DNA from 4 places in the Chryseobacterium glaciei genome. Region 2 is predicted to be linked to each of the others. Evidence: riboswitches for the same ligand, from Rfam matches in the RefSeq annotation. Region 2 holds a riboswitch; each other region holds the start of a gene.
The links. Region 2 has a riboswitch for cobalamin ahead of A0O34_RS07505 (TonB-dependent receptor). Riboswitches for the same ligand answer to the same signal wherever they lie in the genome.
Positions count from the first base shown of each region.

Region 1: linked by a shared signal. The riboswitch ahead of A0O34_RS14620 (TonB-dependent receptor plug domain-containing protein) and the one ahead of A0O34_RS07505 (TonB-dependent receptor) in region 2 are both predicted to bind cobalamin.
Region 3: linked by a shared signal. The riboswitch ahead of metE (5-methyltetrahydropteroyltriglutamate--homocysteine S-methyltransferase) and the one ahead of A0O34_RS07505 (TonB-dependent receptor) in region 2 are both predicted to bind cobalamin.
Region 4: linked by a shared signal. The riboswitch ahead of A0O34_RS15430 (acyl-CoA thioesterase) and the one ahead of A0O34_RS07505 (TonB-dependent receptor) in region 2 are both predicted to bind cobalamin.

Region 1 is NZ_CP015199.1:3,260,395-3,265,889, forward strand. Features, by position in the region: gene A0O34_RS14615 (DUF5074 domain-containing protein) at 1-515, opposite strand, end outside; gene A0O34_RS14620 (TonB-dependent receptor plug domain-containing protein) at 533-2,362, opposite strand; cobalamin riboswitch at 2,396-2,572, opposite strand; gene A0O34_RS14625 (cytidine deaminase) at 2,990-3,472, opposite strand; gene A0O34_RS14630 (NADH:flavin oxidoreductase/NADH oxidase) at 3,577-4,629, shown strand; gene A0O34_RS14635 (DUF2752 domain-containing protein) at 4,656-4,949, shown strand; gene A0O34_RS14640 (CCC motif membrane protein) at 4,968-5,300, shown strand.
Region 2 is NZ_CP015199.1:1,678,816-1,684,310, forward strand. Features, by position in the region: gene A0O34_RS07500 (YncE family protein) at 1-923, opposite strand, end outside; gene A0O34_RS07505 (TonB-dependent receptor) at 920-2,884, opposite strand; cobalamin riboswitch at 3,051-3,236, opposite strand; gene A0O34_RS07510 (transporter) at 3,336-4,277, opposite strand; gene A0O34_RS07515 (cytochrome-c peroxidase) at 4,280-5,323, opposite strand; gene A0O34_RS07520 (MbnP family protein) at 5,316-5,495, opposite strand, start outside.
Region 3 is NZ_CP015199.1:4,060,106-4,065,600, reverse strand. Features, by position in the region: gene A0O34_RS18280 (hypothetical protein) at 1-233, shown strand, start outside; gene A0O34_RS18275 (Lrp/AsnC family transcriptional regulator) at 240-701, opposite strand; cobalamin riboswitch at 856-1,040, shown strand; gene metE (5-methyltetrahydropteroyltriglutamate--homocysteine S-methyltransferase) at 1,457-3,772, shown strand; gene A0O34_RS18265 (DUF4365 and DUF1817 domain-containing protein) at 3,888-4,913, shown strand; gene A0O34_RS18260 (hypothetical protein) at 4,910-5,242, shown strand; gene A0O34_RS18255 (KTSC domain-containing protein) at 5,347-5,495, shown strand, end outside.
Region 4 is NZ_CP015199.1:3,415,527-3,421,021, reverse strand. Features, by position in the region: gene A0O34_RS15445 (endonuclease MutS2) at 1-706, shown strand, start outside; gene A0O34_RS15440 (YcxB family protein) at 717-1,202, shown strand; gene A0O34_RS15435 (hypothetical protein) at 1,319-2,119, shown strand; cobalamin riboswitch at 2,193-2,372, shown strand; gene A0O34_RS15430 (acyl-CoA thioesterase) at 2,485-2,868, shown strand; gene A0O34_RS15420 (HD domain-containing protein) at 3,033-3,623, opposite strand; gene A0O34_RS15415 (cytochrome P450) at 3,807-5,147, shown strand; gene A0O34_RS15410 (PadR family transcriptional regulator) at 5,360-5,495, shown strand, end outside.

The DNA.
Region 1 (5,495 bases), 1.6 Mb from region 2:
TTTCCGCCAGCTTCAACTACTTTTTCTGCAGATCTTGCGAAACTGATGCTTTTTACAAAAGAATTGTCTTTGTTGTAAACGTTCAGTTTCATTACATCAAAAAAGTTATTGTTGGTTACGTAATATTGACTTCCTGAAAACGCAATATATCGCGGATTTTGAAGATTAGTCGTTACTGTAGCTTGTTTTTTGAAAGTATATCTGTTAACGATATCAATTTTGTTAGGTACGTTTGAAACCAGATAAGCTTTATCAGAATCAAAACCGATAGTCTGTAAAACGTTTCCTAAAACTTCATTATTTTTTCCTGAATAAATTTTGTTAGCTACTGCAGAAAGATCATTAGTTACAAAAGAAACCTCCGCTGTCGGAGTTGTAAATCCACCTTCGTTGGTGATAAGAATTCCATTTTCAAAGGTAGTTTCCAGAACTTCGTCGGTGCTGTCATTAGTACAAGAAACATTGAAAAGCAATGTTGCAGCAAATGCAAGAGTTAAAATTTTTCTGATATTCATTATATTTAATTATTTATTTAAAAATTGATATTCAAATTCACACTGTAGTTTCTCAGAGGCATCGGATAAAATGCTGTCGTTGCATATACTTGGTTAAAAATATTATTCACTTTAAAACCTACCGTATAATTTTTAAGAATCGTTGCAGAAACACCTGCATTCATTACGAAATAAGGTTCCAAAGCATCTTCTCTTTTTTCGTTGGTATCGGCATAAGTCAGCCCATTGAACATTCCCTGAACATACAATCTCATAAAGTCATATTGATAGTCAATATTTCCAAATAACTTATGAAAAGGAACGTACATCAACTGTTTATCAGTATCAAGATTGGTAGATTTAGTGTATGAATATCCTAAATTCGTTCTCAAATTATGCTTACCGAATTTTCTTTCATAATCGATTCTGGATTCAATTCCATAAGACTCAACTCTATTTGTATTGAAAGCTGAGTAATACCCTAGCGGGCTAGGCAGCCATTGGATCATATCTTTGATCTTCATATAATACGGAGTAACCGAAAGTTGTACGCCAGCAATATTAAACTGATTTCTCAATTCAAACTGATAAGATGTCTCTGGTTTTAAATCTTTATTTCCGCCCGGACTCCAGTAAAGGTCATTAAATGTTGGAAATCTGAAATTCCTTGAAGCACTGATTCCTACATCATACCAATTTGTAGCATTCCATTTTCCGGAAAATGAAAATTGAAGTGGCGAACTGATATCTTCAACAAAATCTTTTTTCACTCCTGCTTCAAAACGAAGATCTTTCGTCGTAAAATAACGTAATAATCCTGCTACAGAACCTACATTTCTACTTATATGATCGATTCCGGATGCATAACCTTCGCCTTTATTAACCTGAAATTCTGTAATTAAGTTGAAATTTAACTTTGGAACAATAAAATAATTAAAATCATTTTTCAGAATATAATTTTTCCCTGTTCCGCCACTCGTTTTTGGCCCGTTGATATTTCCGAAATATTGGAAATTTTCTTCTGTATAAGCCGCTTTAAATGAATTACTGAACTTAGTTTTATTCCAATCCCAAGAAATTAAACTTCTTACGTTTTGAGTTTCATATTTCGTCGGAGTCTGACTTTCAAAGAAAATAGGATAATGCTGATTTCCATTAAAAAACTCAGAGATCCAAGAGATTTGGTGATGAGGTGCTATTTTATAAGCTGCCGAAAAATTGAAATTGGTATTATTGTATTTTCCGTTTCTGTTGATATAATTATTTGAATTTTCCACTTCATAATCATTTTCACTAATAGAATAATGACCGGAAGCCTTAAAACTGAATTTCTCATTGCTGTAAGAAGCTTTGAGCAAATTATTAAAAGTACTGAAAGATGCCGCCTCAGAAAATAACGAAGCATGCGCTCCTCTGTTAAAATCCAGATTATTATTTAAATGGATGCTTCCGCCGATCGCGCCGCTGCCATAACTTACACTTCCTCCGCCTGATTTTACAATAAGCTGATCAAATCCGCCAAAAGGAATATTATTAACATCACCCTGACCCAAAAAGTTAGAGTTAATATTAATTCCGTTCCATACAAAGGCAGTCTGAGAGGCTGTTGTACCTCTGAAAGATGGCGAAGAAACCGCTCCACGACCATTTTCTTTGATATAAACAGCAGATTGAAAACGTAAAAGTTCAGAAAGATTGGTTGAATTTTTTTCAGCATCCTGAGGAGTGATGGTGGTAACGTTATGAAAAAGCTTAACCTTACTCATTTGGTTATCAAAAACATAAACGGTGTCTATGGTTTTCTCCTGTGCGAAAAGAAAACAACCATAAGACGAAAAAAGCAGTACTAAAGATCTTTTTATATCCATCACTATTTTACTTTTCCTCCGAAAGCAATCTATTTTTTTATTATGATTTTGGCAGGTCTCCTGACTTTCGCTTTTCTACACCTTCCCGTTTGCACAGTGGTTTTTCGTAGAAATTTCGGTTGCGATTTACAGTTGCGGGGACAGTTTGGGGGTCTCACCCAATTCCCTTTTCATTCCAATACACTGGAAACCAAAATTTTTGCAAAGATAATTTATTAAATTGAAATGCAAAATCGTAAAAGGTTTAATTAATTACCCATTAACAATTTTATTTATTTTTTAGAGCTATTTCCAGCTATCCACTATATCTTTTTCGCCCACGCTTTTTTTCAAAGCCATTTCAGAAAAAGGATGTCGTTCCTATCTGGGCTAGGGTTGCAATCACCAAGATAAAGTAGCAAGCAAAAAACGGGTGGCTTCGAGAACCTCAGCCACCCGTTTTCAGAAATTTATTACCTATTTTGCTAGATCGGACTTTCTCTTCCATTTGGTGGCTGAGGCTCTCGAAGCCACCAAATGGAAACTTTCAACCTTCGCTGAGTGAAACGCCTTTGCGAACGAAAAATATTCTCAATAATTTTAAAGAAAACCTTTGCGATCTTTGCGTTAAAAAAAAGCACTCACAAACTACAAAAACGTAGCATCAAAATAAAACGGCAACAAATCCTTAATAGAATTCACTTTCACGACAACATCATTCATGCTCGAAAAATAAAGATCAATATTTTCATTCTGCTTGGTTTCATATTCAATTAAGCTTTGTCGGCAAGCTCCACAAGGTGGAATCGGCGGATTTTTCTCATGAAATTCTCTCGGTCCGCCAACAATAAAGATCTTTTTAATCTTTTCATTCGGAAAATTCGCTGCTACCCAGAATAAAGTCGTTCTCTCGGCACAAAGCCCTGATGGAAAAGCCGCATTCTCCTGATTATTTCCGGAGAAGATCTCTCCATTCTCCAATAAAACCGAACAACCTACCAAAAAGTTGGAATAAGGCGCGTAAGCATTTTCCCTTGCTTGTTTTGCTCTGGCGAACAAAGTATTTTCTATATCGCTAAGTTCACTGCTATTTTTAAAATATTCGTAACCTATCTGTATGTCTTTTTTCATATATTGTGGACCTAAAAAAGGGGGATAAAATTACCTCTTTTTCACCAAGTGGGCAATATTATTTTGTCCTTCAAAATTTTAAATTAAAATTCAAAACATCAAACATGTTATACACTCCTATAAAATTCAGAAATGTTGAAGTAAAAAACAGATGGGTAATGTCCCCGATGTGTATGTATTCTTGTGAAAACGGGATGGCTAATGATTTCCATTACGTCCATTACGGAAGCAGATCGCAGGGCGGAACAGGATTAATTATAGTAGAAGCAACCGGCGTAGAACGCCGCGGAAGGATCACCAACCATTGTATGGGAATCTGGAATGACGAACAGGCTGAAAAACTTCAGAAAATTGTTGAGTTTGTTCACAAGAATTCAGACAGTAAAATAGGGATACAAATTGCTCATGCAGGAAGAAAAGGCTCAACTTGGAACAATTTGCAAATTCCCGTTGAAGAAGGTTGGGAAACCGTTGCACCAAGCCCGATTCCTTATCACCCAACAGAAAGAATTCCACATGTTTTAACAATAGAGGAAATCAAAGAACAAGTTCAAAACTTTAAAGAGGCAGCAAGAAGAGCGGTAAAAGCAGGTTTTGATGTGATCGAAATTCACGGCGCACACGGTTATTTGGTTCACCAGTTTTTATCTCCGCTTTCTAACATCAGAACAGATGAATATGGCGGAAGTTTTGAGAACAGAATCAGATTTTTATTAGAAATTGTAGATGCTGTAAATGAAGAATTAAATGAAAATGTTGCTCTTTTTGTAAGAATTTCCGGAACAGAATACGCTGAAAATGGCTGGGATATTGAAAGCAGTGTAGAATTGGCGAAAATATTAAAAAATCATTCAGTTGATTTGGTAGACGTTTCAAGCGGTGGAAATATTCATGGAGTAAAAATTCCTCTTTTTGATGGATATCAGGTTCCTCTTTCTTCTCAGGTAAGAAATGAAGCGGAAGTGAAAACCGGTGCAGTTGGTTTAATTAAAAAAGTAGAACATGCGGAAGAAATTCTTCAAAAAGGCGATGCTGATTTAATTTTTATTGCCAGAGAGATCTTAAGAAATCCATACATCGCAGTTCAGGGTTCGTTTGAAATGAAGGAAGAATGCTTTTTTCCACATCAGTATTTAAGAGCGAAAATTTCTTCTTAATTTTATACAATTAATATTTAAAAAAGATGAAAATAGAGGATTTCATGTTACCGTGCCCAAGCAAAAAGTTCTTAGGAATAGAATGTTTTGGCTGTGGTGCCCAAAGAGCTATTGTCATGGTTTTTGAAGGGAGATTCTCTGATGCTTTTCATATGTTTCCGGCTGTTTACACGCTTTTGATATTTTTATTTACCGTAGGAATAAGTTTTATTGATAAAAAAAGGAACTATGGAAATGTTTTAATTATAATGGCGATTATTAATTCAATTATAATGGTAATTGCTTATTTTTACAAACATTTTTATCTTAATTTGCACTAAAACATTAAAATTATAACTATGAATCAACAAAAATTACCAAATGCCACAGCGGTACTTGTATTAGGAATTGTATCTATCATCGGATGTTGTTGCTACGGAGTAGTAGGTATTATCACAGGGATTATCGGATTGTATCTTTACAAAAAAGATAACGAACTCTACAAGAAAAATCCAGATCTTTATTCGGATTACAGCAATTTGAATACAGGTAGAATATTATGTATCATTGGGCTTATATTAAGTGTTTTATACATTGCCTATTTGGTCGTGGTGATCTCTACATTAGGTTGGGATGCTCTGAAAGATCCTCAACTGATGCAGGAAAGAATCAAAGAATTAACGGGACAATAATTAAATCCTCAGATAAAACAAGAAAGACTGCAAATTGCAGTCTTTTTTTTGTGAAATATTTTAAGCTGGTTTTCTTTTAATAATCCAAAATTTGACATAATTGAAAACCTTTGCTGAGTGAAACGCCTTTGTGATCAAAAAATATCCTCAATCATTTAAAGAAAACTTGGCGCACTTTTGCGTTAAAAAAAAGAT
Region 2 (5,495 bases):
ATGATCTGCTCTGTTTTAACATCAATAATTCCGAAAGATTTCTTGTAGGTATGCGTGTTGTAATTGAATTCGTTTCCGTAATAATAAAGTTTGTCATTAACGATCGTCATTTCACTTATTCCGATATGAAAATCTTTCTTCACCGTTCCCGTGACAGGATCAACTAAATACAAACTCGACGGAATTGTATAATAATCACCTCTTGAAGTCACATACAAATCGCCGTAATTATCTTTTTTGATGTGATGAAGATTAATCGCAACATCTATTTTCTTGATTTCTTTAAATGTAGAAAGATCAACCACAGAAACGGTTCTGTCATAATTTGGATATTTATACCCTCCGGAATTGGCTACAAAAAGTTGATTTCCTATAATTTCCATTTCTTCCGGCTGATATCCAACCGTCACTTCTCGTTGAATGGAAAGAGAAACCGTATCGATCTCTGCTACTTTACCCAAAGGTGCATTCGGATCAAGGGAAACAGGTCCTGCATAGCTTGACGCGTAGGCTTTTCCGTTTTTAAAAGTTATATATCTACAGTTTTCTAATTGAATGGTTTTGATACGCTTTGCCGTTTTTGCATCCAGCACCTCAATTTTATTGGAAACATTGATGACTGCATACATTTTACCGCCATAGATCTGAATATCATTTCCAACATCTCCCAACTCCTTTATGACTGTAGGATTGATCTCTCCGTAAATATTCCTGCGGTAAGTTCCTGTTGTATAATCAAAGAAATCTAGCGTGGCTTTGTTGGTTCCCATATTTCCTTCATTCAAAAGATAAAAACCTTTGATCGCAGTATTTTCCGGCTGAGCCAAATTTTCCCGCTCTTCAGGGATAATATATTCGTCTGTACGGCATGAAACCAGAAAGACAAATACAAACAACAGCAGAGAAAAGTTTAATTTTTTCATAATGTATAACTTAGAATAAGTTTAAAAAATCTTCCCGGCATCGGGTAACTTAAGACAACTTCGTAGTATTGGTTCAGCACATTATTCACTTCAAAACTTGCTTTAAACTGATGAGATTTCCAATTGAATTTTTTCTGTATCGATAAATCGTGTGTATACCAAGGCTGTATATGATTAACCGCAATATTGTTCTGATTGATGTCGTAACGCTCTCCTACATAAATGAAACTGTAATTGAAAGCCCAATCCTTATAATCAGCCATTAAAGTAAATGTTCCGCTGTGCCAAGGTGTGTACGGGATCTGATCTCCAAAGAAAGACTCTTCCCTGTCGGAAAAATCTCTTGCACTTTGATAAGTATAGCTTAATAATGGTTTGATTTTTACTTTTCCGACCTGCAATTCTGCCTGAATATTGACATCTGCACCCAAAATCTCAACATAATCAAGATTCTGCATCGTCCATCGGAACATACTTCCATTAGGAGAAGCAATAATTTTATCCTTCACCTGATTGAAATATCCGTCTACTTTTACATAGAAACCTTTAAAGAAGTTATTATTATCGTAAAATTTTTGATAGGTAAAACCAAGATCGTATTGCTCCGTAAATTCGGGTCTTAAAGAAGAGCTTCCGATTAAAGTGTAATACAGATCATTGAAAGTAGGCATCCTGAAAATACGTTTATAAAAACCTCGTACCGTAAAATCTTTAGAATCAAAAGGCTGATAGCTTAAAAATGCGGCCGGAGTCCATTCTGTTTTGTCGGGAGCTTTGGTATTAAGCTCTACTTTTTCATGGACAAAAGTTCCCAAAACACTTCCTAAAAATTTGAATCTGTTCCATTGATAAGTCGTCGCAAAAGCTACAAGCGAAGTATAACGGGTAGGATAAGAAAACTGCCTCAAATCAGCATCCAGCGTATTATATTGAAAGTCTACACTGGCACTCACATCCCAATTCGGGGTAATAGAATACAGATTCGACGAAGAAAGATATAACTCCTTCTGAATATATTGGTTCTGAATCTTAATTGAAGAAACCGTATCTACATATTTAGTATAATCGTAAGCAAATTTAGCTTTGAACTGTGTTTCAAATTTTGGAAAGATCTTTTTTCTAAAATTAGCCTGAACGAAATAATTTTCATCAACCATTCTTTGTCCTCTCGCATCAAAACGGTTGTTTACAATAGCTCCGGGAATTCCTCGGTTTGACAAATAGCCATAACCTCTTACATTCCAGTTTCCGTTATTTAAAGTTCCGTTAACACTGGTTTCAAAACGCTTTGCTTTGATATCAGAATCAACTCTTTTAAAAATCGTATCATAAGCAATGGCTCCATCAGGATATTTCCTCGAGTATCTATATTTATAAACACCGTCACTCTGCATAAATTCTGAACTAAAACTTGCAGAAACCCTATCCGAAATTTTCTGTTCTAAACGAAATGACGGATTAAAAAGATCGATAGAACTATTTTTTAATCTTATAACGAAATTTGTTTTCTGATTCCCTTTAAAACTTGGCGTTTTAGGCTGAAGATAAATTGAACCTGACGATCCAAAGTCTTTTGCAGGTTGAAAAATTTCGCTTTTTTGTCCGTTATACAGTGAAATTTCCTCAATATCATCTAACGAAAATCGACCCAGATCTACTAAGCCATTTTGTGCATTTCCCAATTGAATTCCATCATAGAAAACACCTACATGCTGACTTCCCAAACTTCGGATATTGATGGTTTTCATTCCGCCAATTCCACCATAATCTTTAATCTGAACTCCGGAAAAATATCGCAATGCATCAGCAACCGACTGGCTATTCAGTCTTTCCAATTGTTCTCCTGAAAGTTTTTGCGCAGGAAGAATTTCTTTAAAATTCTTTTTGTAAATATTGACAGCCTTGATCGATTTCTCTTTTATACTGTCTTTTCTGGTTTGAGAAATATATAATTGAGCCATTAGCACAAAAATTGTGATAATAACTTTATAACATCCAGAAGTAAATTTTGATACCATTAGCTCTTTGAAAATAATAACGCTAATGGATATAAGAAAGCAGCAATGAAAAGCACAGCGATAACTGCACAAAATCATTGTTGTCCTAAGCTTTATTCCACGAAAGCGTCAAACGTTAAATCTTCTGGCAGGTCTTCTGACTTACTCCATTTTTGAAATCCTTCCCATTAAAAAAACAGTGGATATAATTTTCAAAAACTTTTTTGTGGAGCTTACAGCAGCGGGTCTGTTTCGGATTTACACCGAATTCCCTTTTAAGCGCTTTTTAGGGCTCACCAGATTTCGGCAAAGATAGAAAATTATCGGCAGATACAATACATGACTTAATCAAATGAATTTCAATTAAATAACAAAAACATCCCGTTAAAATTTTAACGGGATGTAAATAATTATGTTAAATTCCAAAGTTGATAAAAATACTCAATCGGGATTTTGCTTCAATATCTCCTCCTGCTAAATTAGAATAAGCGGGAAGCATCACTTCACTTCCCAAACTAAATTTCTTATAAGAGGCTTCAAAACCCAATTTTCCGTATAAAGCACTTCCTGCGGTATTGGGTAAATCTTCACGAAACTGCTTATTTCGATCATATACTTCTCCCTGCATTCCTACTTTTCCTGAAAAAATAACTTTTTCATTGGTGATAAGTTGATAGAATCCGGTGGCTGAATAATTCCATTGGTTTCCAAAATCATAATGCTTTTTGTTCTCTGTTTTAATGGTATAATCAGTATTTAAAAGAACAGCAACTTTATTTTTCTGAAATTTATAATTCAAAACCATCTGATAATCCCAGCTTCCAGTTCCCAGCTGAAAACTTGGATTAACGCCTGTGATTCCTTTTTCATCGAACTTTCCTAAGGGAACTTTCACTCCAACTCCTCCATTTAATTGATGAATATTATCTTTTGAATTGATTAACTGATAGATTCCCATCAAATTCAAATCTCCAATTCCATTGATTTTAATATCACCCTGCATTGTTTTCTTTTCATGAAAATGAAATGGCAAACTCGCATACACACTTAGCTTTTTAGTTAAAGGAATCTTTCCCCAAAGCTGAATGGTATTGAAATATTGATCCTGCGTTAAATCCTTTACAAATAGATTTTCTTTTGCTTTATAATGCTGTGCGAAATATTTAATTCCGATAAATTGTGGATTCAATAAAGACTCAAAACCAGACGAACCATTCCCTGCAGCACATCCACATGCATCACAATCATCAAAAACGATTGCATGAAAATCAGTGGGAATATAAAGACTGTCTGCGATTTCTTTAGCCTGAAATAAATTACATAAAATCAAGCTTATTATTAAAATTATTCTTTTCATGTTTACTCAGCAAATTTTGGATTTGAAATAAAGTTTTTATCAGACAATGTTTTCAGAAAGGCAATAATAAAAATCTTCTCCTGATCGTTCATTGCAATTCCGATGTGTCCGTTTTGTTTTAATTGAGGATCAAGATTGGGTTGATCTTCCACATTATCTGAATAGAAATTAAGTACTGCATTTAAGGTGTAAAATCTCCCGTCATGCATATAAGGTGCAGTATATTCAATATTTCTTAAACTTGGAACGCGGAATTTCATCCAATCATTTTGATCAAGCGTTACGCGATATCGTCCCGCATCTTTAAACTGCATATTATAATACATTCCTGTATTTCTAAAACTTTCATCGGTAAATAATGCTCCACTGTGACAGGAAGCACATTTCTGCTGAAATAAATTCATTCCCTGAGTTTCTTCTGAAGTAAAATTTTCTTTTCCCTGTTTAAATCTATCATATTTCGAATCTGCAGAGATCATTGTCGCCATAAATTGTGACAATGCTTTCAACACTCTTTCCCCTGTGATACCTTCATCGCCATACGCTGATTTGAAAAGTTTTTTATACTTAGAATCTGCGCTTAATTTTGAAATAACCTCAGGCATCGAACTATCCATTTCATCTTCATTGGTTATCGGAATTATCGGCTGTTCATTGAGGTTATGAATCACTCCGTCCCACATATATCGTTTTAGAAATGCCATGTTTTGAATCGGTGGAGCGTTTCTGATTCCAATTCGATCATCAACACCATGACTTACGGTATGACCGTGATGGGTAAATGCATTTTCCTGAATATGACAGAAGCCACATGAGATGGTATTATTTCGTGAAAGCTTGCCTTCATAGAATAATTTTCTTCCCAACTCTACTCCATTTTTGGTAATCGGATTTCCAGATTGATCGAAAGTCATTTCAGAAAAATAGGAAGGAAACTCTAAATTGTAAGCTTCGTCTTTTTCCAGCGGTTTTATCATCTCATCAGAACACGATATCACGCTTAGAAAAGAAAAAAGAATCAATCCCGTTTTTATTATTTTAATCATTGTGAACGTGGTCTACTTTAAACATCTTCGTTAAGTTATTGGTTACATTAACCAAGTGTTGACTTGCACCCATCATCATGTCATTCGTAGACGTCAAAGTAAGCGGAGTTTCACCACTCAAATACTGATTAAGATCTGCCAAAATGTGAATGGAAGGTGTAATTGTACTCGT
Region 3 (5,495 bases), 2.4 Mb from region 2:
AAACTATTTATTATCTTACAAACCAAATTATAGAAGAAATAGAAAAATTAGAATATGTAAATAATCAAGTAGATAAAGGGAATTGTAAAGTTTGCAATACAAAATTAACAACCTTTGATACACTAATATCTGATGAAGAATTAAAATATAAAACAATTTGTGAGAATTGTCCTACAAATATTTATAACCTTTTAAATAAGCTTGAATGGGCAAACTTTTCAATATTCATATAAGATTTTCTAAATATTCACCCCATAAATATTCTTCACCTCCGCCATCACAAAAGTGCTGTGCGTACTTCCGATGGAATCTACAGAGCCCAATTTATTGAACACAAAATCCTGATAATGCTTCATATCTCTAACCTGAACTTTTAGGAGAAAATCAAAATCGCCCGAAATATTATAACATTCAGCAACTTCTTCAATTTGTAGAATATCTTTCACAAATTCATTTCCTACAGAACGGTCATGAATTTTCAGTTTGACCTGACAAAAAACGGTAAAACCACGATTCAGCTTTTCAGCTTCCAAAACGGCTGCATAATGTTTAATATAACCTTCCTGTTCGAGTCTTTTCACTCGCTCAAAAACAGGCGATGCTGAAAGATTGACTTCTTTCGCCAACTCTTTTACGGTCAATTTTGCATTCTTTTGTAGGATTCTTAATAGTTGTAAATCCTTTTCGTCGAGTCTTTCCACAGAATAATATTCTTTTTTTGATTCTATTTTTCAAATTTACAGTATAATTCACTTTTAAAAATAATTAAAACCAAATATTTTGCTTAATATTTCAGTTAAAGCCAATCAATTTACTTTAACCAATATCTTTGAACTCTATTTTGTTCTTTAACATACCTCATCAAACGGAAAAGGTTTTACTTAAGGTAAATTAATAGGGAATCGTGTGAAAATCACGAGCTGTCGCGCAACTGTAAGTAATATACCAAAGGTTTTTGTCCAAGTAGATCAACTGTGCAAACGGGAAGGATGACAAAAGCTGTTACAAGTCAGGAGACCTGCCTGTTCCGAATGGACAATGCTTTCGCGGTTTGAAGCTTTTGGGTCATACAGATGATACTTTTGAACGTATTTTGGTTTTGAATTTTAAATTGAATTGAATTTTAACTTGATTTATTTTTTAAACGCAAAGATTTTTTTATTATGGCTTCTTATTTTTAGGGAGCAAAGATTTGCGACTTTGTCGCTGATGAAGCTTATGTTTTATACGCCCGCTTCTTAAAATCAATTTATTGATTCTTCTTTGTCCGCTTAAATAATATAAAAAATTGAATTAAAACTTTGCGTCAAAAAAAATATTAAGCCAATTCTTTTATTTAAAGAAAAAATTACGTCCTCACTGTATCTACTCTATTCCATAAATTCTTTTCCTCGGCAGCATTTCGAAGTGTCTGAAGAACTTTTAAAATCAAATTTAATTTAAAAGTTTAAAAGAAATGCAAACACACTTACTTGGCTATCCGCGTATTGGTAGCAACAGAGAACTTAAAAAAGCTTGTGAAAACTATTGGTCAGGCAAGATCCCTTTAGACGAATTGTTGGAAGTTGGAAAAACCATCACTCACCAAAATTGGAAATTACAGCAGGAAGCTGGAATCGATCTTATTCCCTGCAACGACTTTTCATATTACGATCAGGTTTTGGATATGACGTTAACGGTTGGAGCGATTCCTGAACGTTATCAGGAAATTGCTCTCAAAAAATATGAACTCGACCTTTATTTTGCAATGGCAAGAGGTCTCCAAAAAGACGGCTTGGACATTACCGCTATGAAAATGACAAAATGGTTTGATACCAATTACCACTACATTGTTCCTGAATTTCAGAAAAATCAGGAATTCAAATTATTCTCCAATAAAATCATCCAGGAATTCATCAGCGCAAAACAAGCAGGAATCAATGCAAAACCTGTCATTATCGGTTTATTGACGTATTTATTGTTAGCAAAAGAAAAAGAAGAAGGTTTTGACAAACTAGATTTAGCTCAAAACTTACTTCCGGTTTACATTCAAATTTTAAAAGAACTGGAAAATCATGGTGCAAAATATATTCAGTTTGATGAGCCGTTTTTAGCATTAGATTTAAATGAAAAAGCGAAAGAAACGTATCAGTTTATTTATGCTGAAATCAGAAAACAATTTCCAAATCTGAAATTCATTATTGCAACTTATTTTGATGGATTAAAAGATAATCTTGCCTTGGCAACCTCTCTTTCAATCGATGTTTTACACATTGATTTGGTTCGTTCTCCCGAACAATTGGATGAAGTTTTAAATATAATTCCAAACACTTTAAGTCTTTCATTAGGAATCGTTGACGGAAGAAATATCTGGAAAAACAACTTCCAAAACTCATTAAATATCATTAAAACTGCCATTCAAAAAATTGGTTCAGAAAGAGTTTTTATTGCACCGTCTTGTTCATTGCTACACTCTCCTTTTGATCTTAATTCTGAGAAAAACGAAGATATTTTATCACCTGAAATCAAACAATGGTTGGCTTTTGCGAAACAGAAAGTCTATGAAATTGTTAATTTAAAAAAATTAGCGTCAGAAAATCCGGATTACAATGTTTTACAAGCTTTAGCTGAAAATAAAAAGGCGATTGAAAACCGTAAAACTTCAACATTAATCCACAATCAGGACGTGAAAAACCGTGTTGATGTAACAACTAAAGAAGATGCGCAGAGAAATTCTCCGTTCAATGTAAGAAAAGAAACTCAGCAAGAAGTATTGCAACTTCCATTATTTCCAACGACAACAATTGGCTCGTTTCCACAGACAAAAGAAGTAAGAACTTGGCGAGCAAAATTCAAAAAAGGAAAACTGAATGCCGAACAATATGATACTTTATTGAAACAGGAAACCGAGAGAACCATCCGTTGGCAGGAAGAAATCGGGATCGATGTCTTGGTTCACGGAGAATTTGAGCGAAACGATATGGTGGAATATTTCGGGGAACAGTTGGCAGGATTTGCATTTACTCAAAACGGTTGGGTTCAAAGTTACGGAAGCCGTTGTGTGAAGCCACCTGTGATTTTTGGAGATGTTCACAGACCGAACCCAATGACCGTTTATTGGTCGGAATACGCTCAATCTTTAACTCAAAAATGGGTAAAAGGAATGTTGACAGGACCTGTGACGATTCTTCAATGGTCTTTTGTGCGTGATGATCAACCTCGTTCATTGACTTGCAAACAAATTGCTTTGGCGATTCGTGATGAAGTAAATGATTTGGAAAAAGCGGGAATCAGAATTATTCAGATTGATGAACCGGCAATTCGTGAAGGACTTCCATTGAGAAAATCTGACTGGCAAAATTACCTGAAATGGGCGGTTGAAGCCTTTAGAATATCGGCAAGCGGTGTGGAAGATGCGACACAAATTCATACGCATATGTGTTATTCTGAATTCAATGACATCATCCAAAATATCGCAGATATGGATGCCGATGTGATCACGATTGAATGCTCCAGAAGTCAGATGGAGTTGCTGAATGCTTTTGCTGATTTCCAATATCCGAATGAGATTGGTCCGGGAGTTTACGATATTCACTCGCCGAGAGTTCCGTCGAAAGAGGAAATGGTAGAATTGCTGAAAAAAGCGCAAGCCGTAATTCCTGCACAGCAACTTTGGGTGAATCCAGATTGTGGTTTGAAAACCCGTCATTGGGATGAAACGGAGAAAGCTTTGATTGCAATGGTGGAGGCTTCGAGGGAGATGAGTAAGGAGTTTGCTTTGGAGACGCTTTAAAATTATTGATATTTGTTTTTTCGGGAGCCCTTTGGGGCTCCTGTTTTATTTTATTACAAATTATATTAATCAAAAATTTATATTAAATTAGCTTTTATCAATAAAAATATATCAGATGGAGGGATTTCCTAAATATAATAAACAAAGAAAAATTGGAGATAAGGGTGTTTCAATTATAAGAAATATAGTAGAAGACGAATTTAATTGGATTTTCAGACCAGTTCATTTAGAAGATGATTTTGGAATTGATGGTTATATTGATATCATTGGCTTAGATAATAGTGTTACAGGGAAAAGTATAGCGGTTCAAATAAAATCAGGAGATTCTTATTTTAAAAGTAAAACAAATTCTGGATGGACTTATAGAGGAGAAAATAAACATTTAAATTATTATTTAAACAATAATCACCCCTTATTACTCGTAATTGTTGATTTAAATAATAAAAATGCGTATTGGACTGAATTTAATCTAAGCAAAACAAGTAGATCAACAAATGGTTGGTCAATAAATATTTCTAAAGAAAATAAATTTTCGAGAGATAATAAAAATCAAATTCAATTAATAGCTGGAGATATAGTTGATTATATGTCTCAAATTGAATATCAATGGGAAATAAATGATAAATTAAAAGAAAGCAGCAAAATTATGTTAAATGTTGATAAATCTGTAATTCTAAAACAAGATACTTCTGGGTTCACTGAATTATTAGACAAATTAACAATTGATGATGAAATGATAAAAAAATCTGAAGGAAAATTATCTTTTTTTATTGATGGATATAATGATGATGTTAGAGAAATTTATGAAATTCCTGAAGTTAGAATTTGGTCACAGAAAGTCTTAAGCGATTTTAAATATTGGGGATATTTTTTAGATATGGAAGAAAAAATTATTAATCTCACAGGATTGAAATTGCTAATGCTTTGTACAATTAAAAATAAATATATCAATAAAGATAATCCAGAATTGCGTTCTATAGAAGTCGATCCAGAGCAGCAACTTGAATTTTTAGATCAAATTTTTTACTGGCTAAATGAATTTTGTGAATTAAATAATATTTCTCAAGAAATTAATGATAAAAAAAGCTCAGAAATAGCATTTGCTGTGTTGGGAATTAAATTTAAATTTAATCAAGAATGACCACCGAAGAATTCATAAAAAATTTCTACCAAGAAAAACAAAACATTCTTAACTCAAGTTTTGATACTCAATCAGAATACAGAACTCTTGTTTCAATAAAAATTGAAGAATTAAATCTAAATGAAGTTCAGAGTGAAAAATTAAAAGAAATAATTTCTGATCTTTTGACGGATAGCTTTTATACCATTTTATTAGGTTTGGATGGCTCTGCAAGTATTGGAGATTCACAGGAAAGTTTTAAAATTTATGATGAAGAAGATAACTTAATTTCTGAAGGCGGAGATTTGGAAGGCCTTGCTTATGAATACTTTCATGGAGATAATAAGTAGTTTTTGACTACAATAAAATCCACCAAATAAATTAATACTGAATAACTTACGATTTTTAAAATTAAAAAGCTTAATTTTGCACCCCGAAATAAGGATTATATAGTATGAAAAGAGTTGGTGAGCACAGAAAGCTTCTTGGGGTTGATAAAACCGTTACGTTGAAAGAATTAAAAACAATTTACAGGAATACGATGAAAGATACGCATCCTGATAAATTTGTGAATGATGAAGCTGGCAAACTGGAAGCTGAAGA
Region 4 (5,495 bases), 1.7 Mb from region 2:
ACCAATGTATAAACTGGAGGTCGGACAAGCTGGTAGTTCATTTACGTTTGAGGTTGCTGAAAAGAATAAAATTCCTAGATTTATCATTCATTCTGCGAAGAAAAAAGTGGAACATGATATTGTAAATCTTGATAAAACGATTGTAAAACTTCAGCAGGAAAAATTCGAAGTTGAAAAACTGAAAACTGATCTTGCCGAAAGAAAAGAATCCGTTGAAGACAAGCGCGATAATCTCCAAAAATTGAATGAACAGCTTCAACAAAAACTATTCAATTTCCAAAAGCTGTATGAAGATGAACATCGTAAACTTCAGTTTGGAAATAAGATTGAAACCTTTATCGACGGCTACATAAAAGGAAGATCCCGAAAAGATGTTGTGAAAGATTTTGTGAAAATTTTAGAACAGGAAAAATTCAGGAAAATCGGTGCTGATAAAGATGAAACGAAAAGACTTCAAGTTGTAAAAAGAAAAATCACGCAACAGCTGAAAAAAGAAGATGTCATTGAAAAAATAACGGAAACCAACGAAAAAATAGAGGAAAAACGTCAAACTGACCGCGCTGTTTGGATGAAAATCGGGCAACGTGTTCGTATCACAGGAAGTACAAGCGTCGGGACGATTGAAAAAATCTCCAGAAACAAAGTGATTGTGAATTATGGGACTTTCAAAACGACGATTAGTGCTGAGGAATTAGAGAGGATTTAATGATTAATATATGACTGTAAAGACACAAATTACTTTCAAAGATTTTTGGGTTTTTTATTTAAAAAGTTCTTTAATAAGATTTTTTGGTTTTCCAATTATAGCTGTTTTACTTTTTATATTTAAAGGTTTTCTGGATGGCGATGAGCAGGATATTTTTAAAAATGCTTCCATCTGGTTGCTTGTTTTATGGGTTTTCATGACTATTAGAGGTTATTTTAGCATTAAAAAAGCTTATTATTCAGACAAAAAAATACAGGAAAATATTTCTTACACTTTCGTTGAAGATAAAATTAAAACCGAAGGAGAAACATTTGAAAACGATTTTCATTGGAACACTGTTTCCAGAGTAAAAGAATTAAAAGATTGGTTTCTTATTTATCATAGTTTGCAAACAATGAATATGATTCCTAAAAAGGATTTTACAAAACAAGAAATTGTAATGCTGAGAACGATTATTAAGAATAATGGCGTAAAAGCGAAACTTAGAAACGATTAATTACCATAAAAAGAGAATGTTTATATGCATTCTCTTTCTTTTTATCATTAATACAATATATAATTATGTTCAGAAAAAGCATTTAATTTATATATTTGAAGAGTCAAAAATTTTTCATGATGATTTCCGCAAAAAAAGTTTTTTATTTATCAATTTTCAGTGTTTTTTCTTTAAGCTTAATGAAAGGGCAAAATAAAGTTCCTTTTGGAGTTGTAAAAGCTGAAGAAGGCTATGCCATGGTACGTGTTGCTAAGGATAATTACCGAAAAATTGTGGATAAAATCCGTATGCGCCGAGGAGATGTTTTTGTATATGTAAAACCCGCTCCCGGAGAAACAGAATGGATTTGGATAAAATATCCAGACAAAGACGACACCGAAAAACCTTTCGTAAGGTATGATTCTCTAAATAAAGAAGGTATGGTGAATAAAGACCGTATCGCTTACATCGATCGGTTACCGCCTTACACTCCTACCAAATCTAAAAACGGAAAATCTCTTATTTTCACAGACAACACCGATCCAAAAATTCCGGCTAACCAGAGGAGTAAAGTTATTATTGACGTTTATCCATCCAACGCGAGTTACCGTAAAAAGGTAAAAGATGCTAACGGAAAAATTCTTACCATCGATAAAGTAAAACCATGGGGAATCGGCAACGAACTGCCTGAAGGCATGACCGAAATAAAATCTATCAGAGTACAGCAACCCGGAAGAGGTTCTGTTTTTGTGAGAGAAGCTGTCAAAAATTTATTCCAGCCAACAATGGATTTCAATAACGTTGGGGTGACTTCTATCGATAATGATCACATCTTTCTTTATATGATTAATGGCTCAGGAGAAAACCGTTATACTACGCTTTGGACGATCAAAGAAGGAAAAGTTATCAGCCAGATCATCTATAATAATCCGGAATAATTCGTTTATCTTTCATATAATCCTTATTTTTGCACCGAAAAGTTATTTTGCTTTTGGCTTCTAGCTGATGGCATCTGGCTTTTTAGAAACTGGTTCTGCTTAACCGCAGATTAAAAGGGAATCGTGTGAAAATCACGAACTGTCGCGCAACTGTAAGTAACGAAAAGTCTTTATCAAGAATCCACTGTGCAAGGCATGGGAAGGAAATAAAGATGTTACGAGTCAGGAGACCTACCTATTTCTTTAAGACAAAAACTTTCGCGATCTGAAGTTTATTGATCAATGGTTTTTCAGGAATTTCTGTGTTCCTGTCATTTTCTGTTTGTTTCAATATTCGTTCTTTTCGCTTTAATTAATAATGAAATATGACTACAGAAGAAAGAATTCAAGCATCTGAAACCAGCATCTTTAAAGCGGTTTTTCCTAACACAACCAATCATTACGACACCCTTTTTGGTGGTACAGCGATGCAATTGATGGATGAAGTGGCATTTATCACCGCTACCCGATTTGCCAGAAAAAGAGTGGTAACGGTAAGCAGCGACAAGATAGATTTTAAAAGACCAATTCCCGCAGGAACTATTGTGGAGTTAATCGGTAAAGTTTCTCACGTCGGAACAACAAGTATGAAGGTAAATGTAGAAATCTACACCGAACAAATGTATTCTTACGAAAGAGAAAGAGCAATTGTTGGTGATTTTACTTTTGTGGCGATTGATGAATTTAAGAAGCCAATTCAAATATTATAAATCCTTTTTATGGTTTCGGCGGCCTTTGGCCTCCGAAACTTCTTTTATTCTAAAAAATTTCAATCATAAAACTTTAGTATTTCTACAAATTGGATTTAGATTCCCTGCGGGAATGACAAAAATGATGTTAAAGTTGATTATTTATCCTAATATTTAGTATAAAATTATCTTACAACTTTCTCAGTTTCTAAATTTTTAATCATTAAATACTGAAAAGCTTCTCCCATTTCATCTGAAGCTCTGCTGATTGCATTTTCCAACATATTTCTGACTTGATTTTCGGTTACTCCGGCTTCTGTCCAGCTTTTTCCTGAGGTATAAGAATTCAAGATGAATGGCATAATCCGGTCGATCGCACAGGCAAAAATAGCATCAGGAGTTTGTTCTTCCTCAAATTCAAGCCAAAGATTGAAGAACTCAGTACGTAAAGGTTCATCTAAAATTCCGAAAATATTTTGAGCGGATTGTCTTTCTCTTTCAAATTTCCCGACCATTGCTGCTTCATCAAATAAGAAAGTATCTCCAGCTTCAATTTCTACTAAATCGTGAATCGAAAGCATTCTGATTACTCTTAATAAATCAATATCTGCTCTGTTTTTCGCATATGGAAAAAGAATTTGAGCTAAAATAATAATCTGCCATGAATGTTCAGCGGTATTTTCTCTTCTTGAATCATCGGCATTGTAATTTCTTCTCTGTACATTTTTTAAAGCATCAACGGCTAAAATAAAATCGATTTCTTTCTGTATCTTCATTTTTACTCTTTATAGTATTGATTGATTGGATATATCTTTTAATTCAAAATAATTTTGTCCAAATGTGACACCACGATATATTTAATTAAAATTCAAACCAAATAATATTGCAAAAATAAGGGTTTTGATTGTAAAGCTCATTTATGTAAGAGATTAATTGTATTTTTAATAGAAATATTCAACATGCATCCAGAGTTTAATTATCCGGCAGAAATTAAAGGAAAAAGAAAGCTATATTCTTTATTTAAAGGGCTTAATCATCCGTTGGAAGTTATCAGCGGAAACCACCAATCTGTAGGTGATAATTATTATATCAAAGCTAGTTTTACCGATAAAAACTTCATCTTTTCTCAGGATAAAGAGTTTGTTGAATATATTTTAAAACAAAATCACAAAAATTATCAAAAATCTGAAATACAATCTGTCACTTTAGGAAAATATCTGGGGAAAGGTCTGTTGACCAACAACGGAAAGGATTGGTTGAAACAAAGAAGACTGATTCAACCAGGTTTTGGTAAGGCGAAAATTGCCAATCTTGTTTCGATTATGGAAGAAGAAATTGATAAATCTCTTGAATCATTCAAAATCGAATCTGAAGTAGATTTGTACGATTTCTTTCATTCGCTGGCTTTTAACATTGTTGCGAAAACCCTTTTCAGTTCCGATGTTGACGAAAATACAGTGAATGAATTAAGCAAAATAATCACAGAAGTTCAGGAAGTTTCTACCAAAGAAGTTCGTTTACCTTTTTACACTAATATCTTAAATATTTTCGGGGTTATTGATAAAAACATTGAAAAAAGTAAGAGATCAAAAGCAATCATTCAAAGTGTTTTAGACAAAAGAAGAAATTCGGGCGAGGAAAAGAACGATCTTTTGGATATGTTGATTCAGACGAGATATGAAGATACACAACTTCCCATGTCGGACGAACAGCTTGTTGATGAAATGCTCATCCTTTTCATTGCCGGACATGAAACTACGGCCAATGCTTTAAGTTTTATCTTTTTTGAGATCAGCCAAAGCCCAAAAGCTGAGGAAAAATTAAAAAAAGAAATAGAAAATGAAGGAGAAATGGTTTTTACTTCAGAAAATTTAATGAAGAAATCATTTACTGTAAATATCATTAAAGAAGCCATGCGTTTGCATTCTCCGGCTTGGGCGATTGATCGTGAAGCTTTAGAAGATGATAGTTTTAAAGAATATTCGTGGCCAAAAGGCACTTTAATCATCCTTTACATAAGCGGACTTCACAGAAATCCAAAATATTGGGAACATCCGGACTCGTTTATTCCTGAACGTTTTGAGGATGAAAATTCTAAAAATTTCGCCTACTATCCTTTCGGAGCCGGCCCTCGACTTTGCATCGGTGAGCATTTTGCTATGATGGAAATGGCTCTTATCGTCCGTAAATTCTACAGAAGGTTCACATTTATATCATATCAGAAAAAATTAGAGAAAAAAGCTCTTGTTACCTTAAGACCTATCAGCTTAAAAGGTAAAATTATCAATAATTTGGCTTAGTTTTTCCAAAACATTCAATTCTAAAAATTCGACATTAAAAATAATTATATTGATTTTCAATTAGTTACATTATTTATTTATATTTTTTCACTACTTTGTATTGCATATTACCATTTTAATTACATATCTTTGTAATGTAAAATCGGAATAGGTTCAACTAGCTAGGAATTTTATTCTGATTGGATATAACTAATTAACAAAACTTATCAAAGATGAATACCGAAAATACCAAAGCGCAAATGCGAAAAGGAATTCTGGAATTCTGTATTTTAAGTCTCATCAACCTTCGTGAAATGTATGTTTCCGACCTGATAGATGAACTGAAAAAAGGAAAGCTGGATGTAGTAG